DNA from 3 places in the Planococcus plakortidis genome. Region 2 is predicted to be linked to each of the others. Evidence: riboswitches for the same ligand, from Rfam matches in the RefSeq annotation. Region 2 holds a riboswitch; each other region holds the start of a gene.

Region 1 (3,269 bases), 1.5 Mb from region 2:
TGCCTTCTTTTGCGGCTTTATCGCCGACATAATCCCAGATGGTCGTATCCGATCCGCTGATGCCAAGTGTCACTTTCGTGGTTTCTCCGGCTGAGCTGTCATCTCCACATGCGGTGAGAAGTGTGGCTAGTCCTGCTGTTGCTATAAGTGCTGTCAGTTTTTTCATGGTGAAATCCTCCAATTGGGTTTTTATAATAGTTGATTTGATTGATCGATAGGTTAATGCGGATTAAGTTAACTCCGCCGTACTCTTCTGGACATAAGGTTGCCGAGCGATTGGACGCCTTGGACTAGGACAACGAGAATAGCGACAGTCAAGAACATGACCAGGGTGTCGAAACGCTGATAACCATAAGTGATGGCCAAGTCGCCAAGCCCGCCGCCTCCGATCGCGCCGGCCATGGCGGATGCGCCGATCAAGCCGACGATGGCGATCGTCAAGGCGAGAACAAGGGAGCTGAGCGCTTCCGGAATCAGGAAGCGGAAAATGATCTGGCCGGGAGAGGCACCCATTGCCTGTGCGGCTTCGATGACGCCTTTATCGACTTCAAGCAAAGAGTTTTCGATGAGCCGGGCGATGTATGGCCCTGCGTAGAATACCAGTGGGACAATGGCTGCGGCCGTGCCGATCGAGGTGCCGACAATGATGCGCGTCAATGGAATGATGGCGACCATCAGAATGATGAATGGAACCGAACGGAAAATATTGATGATAATGTTCAATACGTTGAAGACCGCTTCGTTTTCCAGCAAATGTCCTTTTCTTGTAACGACCAGCAAGATGCCGAGCGGCAAGCCGATGAACAGTGAGAACACGAATGAAGCGCCCGTCATGTAAAGCGTTTCCCATAGAGCTTCGAGGATTTGCGATTGATCAACCTGCATGCTGCTGCACCTCCTCTACTTGGATGTTGTCGTTGCGGATCGAGGCAAGAGCCCGGTCGATTTCAGTGGGTGCGCCGTCGAATTCCACAATCAAGTTGCCGTACGGAATGCCTTGAAGTTCGGTAATATTGCCGAACAATACATTCAAATCAAGCTGGAATTCGCGCGATACCCTTGACATGAACGGCTGGCCGACCGAATTTCCGGTAAACTGCACCCGGTAGATCGGCCGTGCGCCATCATTATGACGGATCTGCTCAAGCAGGGAGTCCGGCAATTCATCGTTCATGACGGAACGGACGAAACGCTTCGTCGTCGAATGCTTTGGATTGGTGAACACTTCAAATACGCTGCCTTGTTCGATGACGCGCCCCTCTTCAAGGACTGCCACTTTGTCGCAGATTTCCCGGATGACGCCCATCTCATGGGTGATAAGCAAAATGGTGATGTTGTATTCCTGGTTGATGCGGCGCAAAAGATCCAGGATCGACTGGGTCGTCTGCGGGTCAAGTGCCGACGTTGCTTCATCGCATAGCAGTATTGATGGGTTTGTGGCGAGTGCCCGCGCAATGCCGATGCGCTGCTTTTGCCCGCCGGATAGTTGGTCGGGGTATTTCTTGGCTTGGTCGGCAAGCCCGACAAACTCCAATAGTTCTGCGACTTTCCGGTCGACTTCCGCTTTCGGGGTCTTGGCCAGGAGCAGCGGCATCGCGATATTATGGTGCACGGTTTTTGAGTTCAGCAAATTGAAATGCTGGAAGATCATGCCGATGTCTTTTCGCGTATCGCGGATTTTACGTGCGCTCAAAGTGGAAATATCCTCCCCGTGGATGAGCACGCGGCCTTTCGATGGGCGCTCGAGCAAATTCACTGTGCGGATCAATGAGCTTTTTCCGGCACCGCTGAATCCGATGACGCCGTAAATCTCGCCGGTCTCGACGGTCAAATCGATGCCGTTGAGTGCATGGACTTGCTGTTTGCCGGATACATAAGTTTTCTCGACTGCTTCAAATTGAATCATGGTGTCCCTCCTGTGGCTGCAAATAACGATTCGAATGAGTGCGTACGAACACTTTCTTGAAATAACAACAAAAAGCCCTCTTTTTTCTTGTCCACAAGAAAAAAGAGGGCTCCAAAATATGAAACCATCTCATTCTCATCTTCCAAATGCCGAAGCATTTGCAGGAATTAGCACAGTTTTCGCGGATTTGCGAATCTGCTGCCGAAACGTCATAGGGCCTGTCCCTCGATTTCTCTGGATAAGAAAGTGATGTAAGCTATTCAATTCGTGATTCCTACTCTATTTTGAATTAAGGAAAAAGTCAACAGCTTTTGAAGATTTTTTTTTGGCGGCCCCAGACATTTATAGTAGTTAAAATTTTTTGAAAAATATGCTTGACTTTGAATGGCGGTGTCCCCTATACTTTTCCTCAAGCAAAAAAATAACTGAATACTCTTATCACGAGAGGCGGAGGGAATAGGCCCTACGATGCCCGGCAACCGACAGGCTCATGTCTGGAAAGGTGCTAAATCCTACAGCGCGCATTTGCGTCGCTGAAAGATAAGAGGAGGCAAATCCGTATATGACGGCCCTCTTCTTTCTGAAGAGGGCCTTTTTGTGTCCTCCTCAAACCCGAACAACCATTATAAACACAGGAGGAATTGACAATGACAAACTTCAAACCAGAAACTCTTCTATTACACGGCGGCCAAGAACCGGATCCAGTGACAGGCGCTCGCGGCGTACCGGTCCATAAAACGACTTCTTATGTATTCAAAGATACTGAGCACGCACAGAACCTATTCGGCTTGAAAGAGACAGGTAATATCTATTCGCGCATCATGAACCCGACAGTCGATGTATTCGAACAGCGCGTCGCTCTTCTTGAAGGCGGGACCGCTGCAGTAGCTTTGTCGTCAGGAATGGCAGCCATCGCCTTCTCCGTGTTGAATATAGCGGAAGCGGGAGATGAAATTGTTGCTGATAGCAATTTGTACGGCGGCACTTACAACTTATTCGCCAACACATTGCCGCGCTACGGCATTAACGTAAAATTCGTCGATGCGACCGACCCTGAAAATTTCCGCGCAGCGATCACGGACAAGACAAAAGCCTTGTTCGGCGAAATCATCGGAAATCCGAGCTTGAACGTCTTCGATGTGGAACGTGTGGCGGATATCGCGCATGAAAATGGCGTACCGCTGTTGATCGATAATACATTCGCATCGCCTTTTGTCAGCAACCCGATTGAATTCGGCGCAGACGTGGTCATTCATTCCGCCACGAAATGGATCGGCGGGCACGGGACGACGATCGGCGGCGTAGCAGTCGATGCAGGACGTTTCAACTGGGACAACCCGCGCTTCCCGAATTACACGGAACC
Region 2 (3,269 bases):
AACTGAAGAAGTTTTTCAATACGAGCGGCAAGAAATACCGCGAGCTCGAATTGAAGGACAAGCTGCCGGAAATGCCAGCAGATGAACAATACGAATTGCTCGCATCTGACGGCATGCTCATCAAGCGCCCGCTCGCATGGGACGGATCGCAAGCGACGCTCGGCTTCAAGGAAGACACTTACGCAAATACATGGAGCTGACAAGTTTGTCATCTTGTTTTTCATCCTTGGTTGTGGCAAACTGAAATTGAGTCAATTACATATTTGGAGGGGTTTGGATGAGCACACCACAAGAGCTTCGCTATTCAAAAGAACACGAATGGGTCAAGGTCGAAGACGGCAAGGCACGGATCGGCATCACTCATTTCGCGCAAGATGAACTTGGAGACATCGTATTTGTCGAGCTTCCGCAAGTCGGCGACGAGCTGAAGAAAGACGAGCCATTCGGCAGCGTGGAGTCCGTTAAAACGGTATCGGAATTGTATGCGCCGATCAGCGGGAAAATCGTCGAAGTCAATACCGAGCTTGAAGACAGCCCGGAATTCGTCAACGAATCACCTTACGAAAAAGCGTGGATGGTCGTTGTGGAAGCCCCTTCCGAAGATGAGGTCAATGCATTGATGTCAGCTGACGAATACAAAGAAATGACAAATGAGTAAGTTCTGAAAGCGCCTCTTTTTGGCGCTTTTTTTTCATATATCGTTTCCTGGAGGGATTAGGCATGGAAAAAGTGATAGTGGTTGAAGGTATCAGCGACAAAACCCGGATAGCGCCATTGATTGCAGAACCCGTGACGATTCTTTGCACAAATGGTACAGTTAGTGCTACAAGACTCGAGGAAATGCTGCTGCCGTTCGAAGGGCAGGACATCATCATCCTGGTCGATGCGGACGCTTCCGGCGATAAACTGCGCAAGCTCATCAAGCGCGAGTTTCCGGAAGCCCGCCATTTCCATATCGACCGGAGTTATAAAGAAGTGGCGACAACGCCGCTACGGAAGCTTCTCGACGTGCTGATCGCGGCAGATGTGCGGGTCTTAAATCCAGTTGCAGGGAATGACTAGAATGAACGAATGGACACATAAAGAATGGCTCAAGGAAAAAAATACACAGCCTGTTTCAGCTTATTATCTGTACACGCCGATGTGTGGTACCTGCCAAGTGGCCAGCAAGATGCTTGGAGTAGTGGCGGAACTTATGCCAGAACTTCCGATGGGCAAAGCCAATTTGAATTATGTACAGGAAGTCGCGGAACTTTATGAAGTCGAAAGTGTGCCATGCCTGCTGATTTCACGGGACGGCAAAGTGACGGACAAGATCTATGCTTTCCAATCTGTGCCGCATTTGTATGAGAAATTGAAATCGGTTGACGAATACAGCCAGCCATGATAAATTTAATTTCTGAAATTAACTTAATAGCGTAACTCTTATAAAGAGAGGTGGAGGGAAGTGCCCGATGAAGCCCGGCAACCGTCATGAAAATGAAATGGTGCCAAGTCACTCAAAGTGGAAACTTTGAAAGATGAGAGAACGGTTTATTGTGTTTACACATGCGCCTTTCTGCTTATCTGAGCAGGAAGGCTTTTTTATTAGCAAAAGATTTAGGAGAGTGCCCAACCATGATTGAGTTAAAAGGATTGACGAAAGTATTCGACACCGGCAAAGCACGCTTGACGGCTGTCGACCATGTCGATTTGACAGTGCCGGCAGGCGAGATTTTTGGCATCATCGGCTATAGTGGAGCGGGGAAAAGTACTTTGATCCGCCTGCTGAATGGCCTGGAAAAGCCGAGCGAAGGTTCCGTTGAGATCAACGGCCAGAACATCACGGCGATTTCGGGACCTAAGCTCCGGAAAGCCCGCCAGAAGGTCAGCATGATCTTCCAGCATTTCAATTTGCTATGGTCACGGACAGTCCGTGAAAACATCGAATTCCCACTCGAGATCGCGGGAGTGGAAAAAGAAGAGCGCCGCAAACGTTCAGCGGAATTGATTGAATTGGTTGGCTTGGAAGGGCGCGAGAATGCGTACCCTTCTCAGCTATCCGGCGGGCAGAAGCAGCGCGTCGGTATCGCCCGGGCGCTCGCCAATGACCCGGAAGTCTTACTTTGCGATGAGGCGACATCGGCGCTCGACCCGCAAACGACCGATGCGATTTTGGATTTGCTGGTCGATATCAATAAACGCCTCGGCTTGACGATCGTGCTGATCACCCACGAAATGCACGTTATCCGGAAGATTTGCCACCGCGTAGCTGTTATGGAAGGCGGGCGCGTCGTCGAGCTTGGCGAAGTGCTGAATGTCTTCCAGCATCCAAAGGAAGACATCACGAAGCGCTTTGTCGCCCAAGTGACCGAGACGGAAGATTCGGCAGAGACTGTCCGTCATTTACGTGAACAATATCCGGAAGGGCAATTGGTCAAATTGATCTTCGTCGGGGACCAGGCAGAGCAGCCGATCCTGACCCAGCTGATCCGCGAGCATGCGGTGGAAGTCAATATCGTCCACGGCAATATCTCCCACACCCAGCGCGGGGCATACGGGACGCTGATCCTTCAATTGAAAGGCGCAGCGGATGAAACCGCGAAGGCGTTAGCCTTCCTCGGTGCCCATGATGTACAGACGGAGGTGATGGGCGATGCTTGAAACTTTATTCCCGAACGTTGACTGGCAGGATATGTGGGAAGCGACATTGGAAACGATTTACATGACGGCAATGTCCACACTTTTTACATTCATTATCGGGCTCGTGCTCGGGTCATTTTATTCCTGACCGCCCCCATCAATTATGGGCCAACAAGATCGTCAATTGGCTGACTGGCGCATTCGTCAATATTTTCCGTTCAATTCCGTTCATCATCCTGATCATCTTGTTGATCCCGTTCACGAAATTCATGATCGGGTCGATCCGGGGGCCGAATGCGGCGCTGCCGGCATTGATCATCGGCGCTGCCCCCTTCTATGCACGCATGGTATTGATTGCCTTGAAAGAAATTGACAAAGGCGTCATCGAGGCGGCTCGTTCGATGGGAGCGACGACTTGGACAATCATCCGTAAAGTCTTGTTGCCGGAATCCAAACCGGCATTGATCTCTGGAATCACCGTTACTGCCATTGCTTTAGTGGGCTACACGGCCATGGCAGGCATCATCGGGGCCGGTGGGCTTGGCACACTGGCATTCCTGGATGGCTTCCAAAGAAGCCGGGAAGATGTCACGCTGATGGCGACTATCGCAATCTTGGTCATCGTTTTCGCCGTTCAGTTTATCGGG
Region 3 (3,269 bases), 1.1 Mb from region 2:
ACTTCCGTGATGAAGCGGTACGTGCCGCCGTACACGTCTTCCGAAACGAGCACATGGTCGCCGGCTTTCAACAGCATGAAGGCTGATGAAATAGCCGCCATGCCGGAAGAAAAGGCCAAGCCCCGTGCGCCGCCTTCAAGTTTGGCGATCGTTTCCTCAAGTGATTTGCGCGTTGGGTTGCCGGAACGGCTGTAATCGAAAGGCCCGAACGAATCGATACTCTCCTGATGAAAAGTGGAAGACAGATAGATCGGAACATTGACTGCGCCTGTTAATGGATCGATGCCTGCGGAATGGATCAATTTCGTCTCGCGTCGTTCACTCATGGGAAACGACCTCCTTTTTTAGTTTAGCCAAGGCCTGGGACAAATCAGCAATTAAATCTTCTGCCTGCTCGACGCCAACAGAGAAGCGGAGCAGGCGGTTACAGACGCCGCGTGCCGTGCGTTCTGCGACCGGCATATCGGCATGGGTCTGGGTCGCAGGATATGTGATGAAACTTTCTACGCCGCCGAGGCTCTCGGCAAATGTGATGAGCGATAGGCTCTCGAGGAATTCCCCAATCCATCGCTCTTCGCGCAGGCGGAACGACAACATGCCGCCTTTTCCTGGATACAGTACATCTGTCACGGCATCATGTGTCTCCAGGAAACGGGAGATTTCCTTGGCATTGGCTTCGTGCTGGCGCATGCGCAGCGGCAAGGTTTTCAAGCCGCGGATCAACAGCCAGGAATCGAGCGGAGATAGCACGGCACCAGCCGAATTGTGGGCAGTGAACAGTTCTTCGCATAAAGTGACGCCTTTTGCGGCGACTAGCCCAGCGAGCACATCGTTATGGCCGCCGATATACTTGGTGGCGCTATGGAGTACGATATCCGCACCGATTGCGAGCGGCTGCTGCAGGAAAGGCGTCAAAAAGGTATTGTCGACAATCAGCAAAAGCTTGTGGCGTTTCGCCAATTGTGCATACAATTCCAAATCGATCTCCTGCATCAATGGGTTGGTTGGGGTTTCAATAAAAATCGCTTTTGTATTGTCAGTGATTTTCGCTTCAGCTGTTTTCGGATCGATGAAGGAATCGTAAATGGGGCGGATATGGTATTTCTCTTCATATTGTTCCAGCAGGCGGTAGGTGCCGCCATAAATATCTTCAGGAAGCAAAATTTCATCGTTCGGACGGAACAAGGAGAGGACCAGTTGGATCGCGGCCATTCCGGAGCTGCATGCAAAGCCTGCGTCGCCGCCTTCCAGATTCGCGATCCCTTCTTCAAGAAGCTGCCGTGTCGGGTTTTTTGTCCGCGTATAATCATAGCCTGTGGATTTGCCAAGGCCTTCGTGTTCATAAGCGGTGGAAAGGTAAATCGGGGGATTGACCGCTCCTGTGCGTTGGTCGCTGCGGTTGCCGAGCTGTACCAGTCGAGTTTCTAAACTATGCTGTGTCATGGTCCTCATCCTTTCAAATCAAAAAGCAGGGGCTTTCTTCTATTGATTAGAAGAAAGCCCCTGCCGTATATGCCATCTTCTCATCTACTAGGCTGTACCTATTGGAATTAGCACCGTGACATTGTCCGGTTGCTGAGACTTCAAAGGGCCAAATCCCTCCATCTCTCTCGATAAGAATCATTTTATAAAGTTGTCGTTTGCTGTTGGTTGATGTTTTCCATCATACGGCAATTGCGTGCGGAATACAAGCGGAATATTGAAAATACTCTTATAATTGCCTTAAAGGCGCTCGCTTTTATTCCGGGAGCTGAAATGGTATGCTGAGGTAAACTTTAATCATGCCCAGCTTATACAAAGCTAGTTGCAAAGGGGTTCTGAATTATGTACATCGTCACATCCACCGTCATTGTGCCTGAAGACAAGGTACAAGACGTCATCGAAATTTACCAGAAACGCTCGCGCCGTGTGGACCAGGCGGAAGGCTTTACTTCATTCCGGTTGATCCAAAACACGAAAAAGCGACATGAATTGACTGTTCATCTGGAATGGCAGTCCAAACAGTCGTATATGAACTGGGTCAAGAGCCAGGAGTTCAAGGAAATCCATGATTTGGAAAAGAACTATCCTGACCAGGAACTCGCGGGCATCGTGCCGAAAGTCCATCAGTACGAAGTGGTGGCCGAATGAACCAGGAACAAAAACAGCAAATCGCGACCGACACGGCAGACGGTATATACGAAGCGTATCCGAATTTATGGGAACGTTTCGGCGATAAGGGATATGAACATACCGTCAAAGACAATCATCACCACTTGGATTATCTCGAAACCGCGTGGGAGCTGCAAAGCGAGCAATCCTTTGTCGACTACGCCATCTGGCTCGAGACGGTGCTTGTGAGCCGCAATGTCGAAACCGCCCTCATCATCGATAATTTCAGGCGGCTTATGGATATTGTGCCGCGCTACACCGAAACAACGCAAGGAGATTTCATGCTGGGCTGCCTCGATCGCGCAGTCCGGTTATTGGAGCTCCCTCAACATAAAAGGGGCTGATCAAATGCACGAATCAACACAGCTTTCGGATCTTTTCCTGCAGGGACAGGAAGAGGAAGCTTTGAAATATGTCCAGGATTTCCTGGAAAGCCATTCATACGAACAGCTCTACAGCGAATTATTGACACCGGCGATGTATCGTATCGGTGAACTATGGGAACAAAATGAGATATCGGTAGCGGAAGAGCATTTGGCCACTGCCGTCTGTGATTTTGTGCTGTCCGCTACGGAACTGCGGAACAAGGCAGGCAACGGGCCAAAAAAGGCGATGGTTTTCGGGCCGGAAGGCGAAGAGCATTATATCGGGCTCAAGATGGTCGCCGCATTGTTCCGCGAAGAAGGGTATGAAGTCCGCTACATGGGGCCGAATCTGCCGCTTGATTCAGCGCTTGAACTGGCCGGGGAATGGCAGCCGGACGTCGTGGCATTATCCGGCGCGCTCGCGCATCGGCTGCCGGCTTTGAAAACCTATGCGGAAGCTTTTGCGCACACCGGTTCCAACCCCGCCGTGCTGATCGGCGGCCGGGCTGTCACCTTGTCGAGTTTTGCGGATTTGCATGTGAAAGGCGCGGTAGTTGTCCGGGAACTGGGTGCGCTCAGGGAATGGATCCGCACTGGAAAGGGGCCGAACGATGACACGCTCTCCACTGGCTGAATGGCCGCTGCCGGCTTTCAGGTTGAATAATAGCTTTGTAGTGGTCGACCAATCCTCGGAAGCCGAACAGCTTTTCGGCGCGCCGGAAACGTTTTTTGAGCTGCTTGATGAAGGCAGCC

The links. A riboswitch is a leader RNA that binds a small molecule or an ion and turns the genes downstream of it on or off. The one in region 2 is predicted to bind S-adenosylmethionine.
Region 1: it holds a riboswitch for S-adenosylmethionine, as region 2 does, so the genes downstream of both, BBI15_RS13375 (methionine ABC transporter ATP-binding protein) here and BBI15_RS06000 (methionine ABC transporter ATP-binding protein) in region 2, are expected to answer to the same signal.
Region 3: it holds a riboswitch for S-adenosylmethionine, as region 2 does, so the genes downstream of both, BBI15_RS11355 (methionine biosynthesis PLP-dependent protein) here and BBI15_RS06000 (methionine ABC transporter ATP-binding protein) in region 2, are expected to answer to the same signal.

What each region holds. Positions count from the first base shown of each region.
Region 1 is NZ_CP016539.2:2,676,957-2,680,225, reverse strand. It holds gene BBI15_RS13385 (MetQ/NlpA family ABC transporter substrate-binding protein) at 1-166, opposite strand, end outside; gene BBI15_RS13380 (methionine ABC transporter permease) at 235-885, opposite strand; gene BBI15_RS13375 (methionine ABC transporter ATP-binding protein) at 875-1,906, opposite strand; SAM riboswitch class I at 2,039-2,151, opposite strand; SAM riboswitch class I at 2,339-2,453, shown strand; gene BBI15_RS13370 (O-acetylhomoserine aminocarboxypropyltransferase/cysteine synthase family protein) at 2,554-3,269, shown strand, end outside.
Region 2 is NZ_CP016539.2:1,181,721-1,184,989, forward strand. It holds gene BBI15_RS05980 (arsenate reductase family protein) at 1-200, shown strand, start outside; gene gcvH (glycine cleavage system protein GcvH) at 278-658, shown strand; gene BBI15_RS05990 (ribonuclease M5) at 721-1,062, shown strand; gene BBI15_RS05995 (thioredoxin family protein) at 1,064-1,387, shown strand; SAM riboswitch class I at 1,423-1,527, shown strand; gene BBI15_RS06000 (methionine ABC transporter ATP-binding protein) at 1,618-2,643, shown strand; partial or broken gene BBI15_RS06005 (methionine ABC transporter permease) at 2,636-3,269, shown strand, end outside.
Region 3 is NZ_CP016539.2:2,240,811-2,244,079, reverse strand. It holds gene BBI15_RS11360 (aminotransferase class I/II-fold pyridoxal phosphate-dependent enzyme) at 1-326, opposite strand, end outside; gene BBI15_RS11355 (methionine biosynthesis PLP-dependent protein) at 319-1,443, opposite strand; SAM riboswitch class I at 1,521-1,620, opposite strand; gene BBI15_RS11350 (antibiotic biosynthesis monooxygenase family protein) at 1,825-2,130, shown strand; gene BBI15_RS16565 (hypothetical protein) at 2,127-2,495, shown strand; gene BBI15_RS11340 (cobalamin B12-binding domain-containing protein) at 2,500-3,150, shown strand; gene BBI15_RS11335 (STAS domain-containing protein) at 3,128-3,269, shown strand, end outside.